DNA from 2 places in the Streptomyces sp. NPDC016851 genome. Region 1 is predicted to be linked to the other one. Evidence: riboswitches for the same ligand, from Rfam matches in the RefSeq annotation. Region 1 holds a riboswitch; the other holds the start of a gene.

Region 1 (2,386 bases):
GTTCCACCCGGCGATGCGCCACGCGGGCGCGGCGCGCGGCCAGTTGGGCGTCCGGACGATCTTCAACGTCCTCGGTCCGCTGACCAACCCGGCGAAGGTACGCGCCCAGGCCGTCGGCGTCGCGGATCCGCGCATGGCACCGATCGTCGCGGGCGTCTTCGCCGAGCGCGGCCACTCGTCCCTGGTCTTCCGGGGGGACGACGGCCTCGACGAACTGACCACCACCGCCACGTCCAGAGTGTGGGTCGTCCGCGACGGCAAGGTGACCGAGGAGGCCTTCGACCCGCGCGACGTGGGCCTCGAACTCGTCCCCGTGGAGGCCCTGCGCGGCGCGGACGCCTCCTACAACGCGGAGGTCGCCCGCCGCCTGCTGGACGGCGAGACGGGCCCCGTGCGCGACGCGGTCCTGCTGAACTCGGCGGCGGCCCTGGTGGCCCTCGAACCCGGCCCGGGGACACTCGTCGAGCAGATCCGCGCCGGCATGGCCAAGACGGCCGAATCGATCGACTCCGGGGCCGCCAAGCGGACCCTGGAGCGGTGGGTGGCGGCGAGCAACGCGTAGCGCCGGGTGTCCCGCGATCCGGACTCGGGTTGCGGGACGCCGATCTTTTCGCGTACGTTCCTGATCAGGTCATGAGTGACAGTCATGAGGCCCCGGCCGACTGTCCGGCAACCCTCCGTCCGTGGCGGGGTGCCCCGGGTGAAGACCAGGCCGCAGGCAGCGAGGTCTGTGGCAAGCGCGTGACGAGGAGTCTCTCGTGAACCAGCGAATGCGATAGGGCCGCAGAGCCCCGCCTCCGCACCCTCTTTCCTTCACCCCCCGCTTGAGCCATGTGCTCGCGGGCGGATTCCACCTGACTTCACGGGAGTTCCGCCATGTCCGTCTCCACCGTTGCCGCCGCCCCGTCCGTTTGTGCCCCGCTGCCCGTTCTGGGACGGGATGTCACCGTCCCGCTCGTCACCGGTGGCGAGGTCACCTACGCCGCGCTCGACTACGCCGCCAGCGCCCCGGCGCTCCAGCGGGTCTGGGACGACGTCGCCGCCTACGCGCCGTACTACGGCAGCGTCCACCGCGGTGCCGGGTACCTGTCCCAGCTGTCGACCGACCTGTTCGAGAACGCCCGCCGGACGGTCGCGGAGTTCCTCGACTGCAGGGACGGTGACCAGGTGGTCTTCACCCGGTCCACCACCGACTCCCTCAACCTCCTGGCCGCCGCGCTCCCGGCCGGCTGCCAGGTCTTCGTCTTCGAGACCGAGCACCACGCCTCCCTGCTGCCCTGGCGCGACGCCCGTGTCACGTACCTCGACGCCCCGCGCAGCCCCCGCCAGGCCGTCGAGACCCTGGAGCGCGCCCTCGCCGACCGCGACCCTTACGGCCCGGTCCTCGTCTGCGTCACCGGCGCCTCCAACGTCACCGGCGAGCTGTGGCCCGTACGGGAGCTCGCGGCGGCCGCGCACGCGCACGGCGCCCGGATCGTGCTCGACGCCGCCCAGCTGGCCCCGCACTACCCCGTGTCCGTCGCCGACCTCGGCGTCGACTGGGTCGCCTTCTCCGGGCACAAGCTGTACGCGCCCTTCGGCTCCGGTGTGCTGGCCGGACGGGCCGACTGGCTGCGCGAGGCCGAGCCGTACCTCGCGGGCGGCGGCGCCAGCCGCAAGGTCACCCGGCGTACCGACGGGGGAGTGGACGTGGAGTGGCACGACAGCGCCGCCCGTCACGAGGCGGGCTCGCCCAACGTCATCGGCGCCTACGCCGTCGCCTCCGCCTGCAAGGCGCTGACGGAGGCCGGCTTCGACACGCTCGTCGCGCGCGAGCAGTACCTGGTCGCCAAGGTGCGGGAGGGGCTCGCCGACGTCCCCCAGGTGCGGTTCCTGTCCCTGTTCGGGGACGACGCGCCGCGCGTCGGTGTGCTCTCCTTCGTCGTCGAGGGCTGGAACAGCTCGCACTTCGCCGCCGCGCTCTCCGCCGAGTACGGCATCGGCGTGCGGGACGGGCTGTTCTGCGCCCACCCGCTGGTGCGCACGCTGCTCGGCAGCGACCCGCAGACGCAGGGCGAGTGCGGGTCGCCGGAGTCGGTTCCCGGCGAGAAGTCCCTCAACGCCATCCGGGTCAGCTTCGGCGCGGGCACGCCGGACGAGCACGTGGAGCGGTTCGTGCGGGCCGTGCGGGAGCTCGTGACGGACGGGGCGCGGTGGAACTACCGCACGGAGGACGGGCGTTGCGTGCCGGACACCTCCGCCTGAACCGCCTCGAGGGTCAGGGGCAGCCGGGTGCCGAGGACGATCATCCGCAGGGCGCGTTCCGTGGCGTCGGTGAGCAGTTCGCTCGCGCGCAGCAGTGCCTCGGCCAGCTCCATCGGGGCGGGCAGGATGCCGTGGCAGGCGT
Region 2 (2,386 bases), on a different contig from region 1:
GTCAGACGAGACCGGCTTCCCGGAACGAATCCAGGCTGGGACGAATGGTCGCAGTAAGCCCGGTCCCGGCCACCGCATCCAGCGTCTTCAGACCATCCCCCGTGTTCAGCACCACGGTCGTCTTCGACGGGTCGAGCACCCCGTTCTCGACCAGCTTCTTCGCCACACCCACGGTCACACCACCGGCGGTCTCCGCGAAGATGCCCTCGGTCCGGGCGAGGATCTTGATCGCCTCGACGACCTGCTCGTCGTTGACGTCCTCCACCGCACCGCCCGTACGCCGCGCGATGTCCAGCACGTACGGCCCGTCCGCCGGGTTGCCGATCGCCAGCGACTTGGCGATCGTGTCCGGCTTCTGGGGGCGTACGACGTCGTGGCCGGCCTTGTACGCCGTCGACACCGGGGAGCAGCCCTCGGCCTGCGCGCCGAAGATCTTGTACGGCTTGTCCTCGACCAGCCCGAGCTTGATCAGCTCCTGCAGGCCCTTGTCGATCTTCGTGAGCTGCGAGCCGGAGGCGATCGGCACCACGATCTGGTCCGGCAGCTGCCAGCCGAGCTGCTCGCAGATCTCGTACGCCAGGGTCTTGGAGCCCTCCGCGTAGTACGGCCGCAGGTTGACGTTGACGAAGCCCCAGCCCTCGCCGGCCGGGTCGCCGATCAGCTCGGAGCAGAAGCGGTTCACGTCGTCGTAGTTGCCCTGGATGCCGACGAGCTCGCCGCCGTAGACCGCGGCCATGACGACCTTGCCCTGCTCCAGGTCGTGCGGGATGAACACGCAGGAGCGGAAGCCGGCGCGGGCCGCCGCGGCGCCCACGGCGCCGGCGAGGTTGCCGGTGGAGGAGCAGGACAGCGTGGTGAAGCCGAAGGCGCGGGCGGCCTCCAGGGCCTGGGCGACGACCCGGTCCTTGAAGGAGTGCGTCGGGTTGCCGGAGTCGTCCTTGATGAAGAGCTTGCCCGCCTCGACGCCCAGCTCGCGCGCGAGGTTGTCGGCCTTGACGAGCTGGGTCCAGCCCGGGTTGATGTTCGGCTTGGTCGCCACGTCGGCCGGGACCGGCAGCAGCGGGGCGTAGCGCCAGATGTTCGCGGGTCCCGCTTCGATCCGCTTGCGGAGCTCTTCGGTGTCGTAGGCCGAGAAGTCGTAGGCGATCTCCAGCGGACCGAAACACTCCTCGCACGCGAAGACCGGGCCGAGGGGTACGCGGTGACCGCACTCGCGGCAGCTCAGGGCGGCGGCGGGGCCGAGGTCTACGGTGGAGTCGGTGGTGCTTGCAACAGTCTGCACAGCCATGTGAGGCGAGGCCCTTCCTCATCTTCCTCACGACGCATCTCGCCGTGAGACGGATTTGGCACCTTCCCGAGCCGGGAGCCTCGCGGAGCGGTCGACAGTGACCTACGAGTATCGGCTGGAGGGTTGCCGGGGCTTCATCGGGCCGTATCCCTCTGCCCCTCTGGATGAGCTGTATTCGGTTGTAAACAACGGTTGACCCCGGACATGCGATGGTCATCCGCGTTGTTCAAGACTGTAACCGACGACCAGGACAGTTGAGATAGTCGTCCGAACCGCGAGATGACTGTACCCATCAGCCGCTACCGCGGCGGGCAGTCCGTCCCGCCGAGAGTACGCAGAGGAGCCGCCACGGTGCTGGAAGAAGTCGAGCGCTGGCTGAGCACCCGTTCCTGGTCAGCGACCGATCGTCCGCTCCACCAGATTCTGGCCGCCAAGCAGCGCACGGGCCAGACGGTGAGTGTGGTGCTGCCCGCGCTCAACGAGGAGGAGACGGTCGGTGACATCGCCGCGATCATCCGTCACGACCTGATGCGGCAGGTCCCGCTCGTCGACGAGCTGGTCGTCGTCGACTCGGGGTCGACCGACCGCACGTCGGAGGTGGCCGCCGCCGCGGGCGCGACGGTGGTGCACCGCGACGAGATCATCCCGCGGATCCCCGCCGTGCCGGGCAAGGGCGAGGTGCTGTGGCGCTCCCTGCTCGTCACGCGCGGGGACATCGTCTGCTTCATCGACGCGGACCTGAAGGACTTCTCGTCCGACTTCGTCTCCGGGATCGTGGGCCCGCTGCTCACCGACCCGGACATCGACCTGGTGAAGGGCATGTACGACCGTCCCCTCGGAGGCACCGCCGGGCAGGGCGGCCGGGTCACGGAGCTGATGGCCCGCCCGCTGCTGAACATGCACTGGCCACAGCTGGCCGGGTTCGTGCAGCCGCTCGGCGGCGAGTACGCGGCCCGCCGCTCGCTGCTGGAGCAGCTGCCGTTCCCCGTCGGGTACGGCGTCGAGCTGGGCATGCTGGTCGACGCGCTGCACCTGGTGGGCCTGGACGCCCTCGCCCAGGTGGACGTCGGGGTGCGCAAGCACCGGCACCAGGACGGG

The links. A riboswitch is a leader RNA that binds a small molecule or an ion and turns the genes downstream of it on or off. The one in region 1 is predicted to bind S-adenosylmethionine.
Region 2: another riboswitch for S-adenosylmethionine. It lies ahead of thrC (threonine synthase); the one in region 1 lies ahead of ACZ3I3_RS04040 (aminotransferase class V-fold PLP-dependent enzyme).

What each region holds. Positions count from the first base shown of each region.
Region 1 is NZ_JBVHEP010000002.1:289,050-291,435, reverse strand. Features, by position in the region: gene trpD (anthranilate phosphoribosyltransferase) at 1-562, shown strand, start outside; SAM riboswitch class IV at 630-746, shown strand; gene ACZ3I3_RS04040 (aminotransferase class V-fold PLP-dependent enzyme) at 877-2,244, shown strand; gene ACZ3I3_RS04035 (glycerate kinase family protein) at 2,199-2,386, opposite strand, start outside.
Region 2 is NZ_JBVHEP010000046.1:21,344-23,729, forward strand. Features, by position in the region: gene thrC (threonine synthase) at 2-1,288, opposite strand; SAM riboswitch class I at 1,304-1,459, opposite strand; gene ACZ3I3_RS40570 (glucosyl-3-phosphoglycerate synthase) at 1,640-2,386, shown strand, end outside.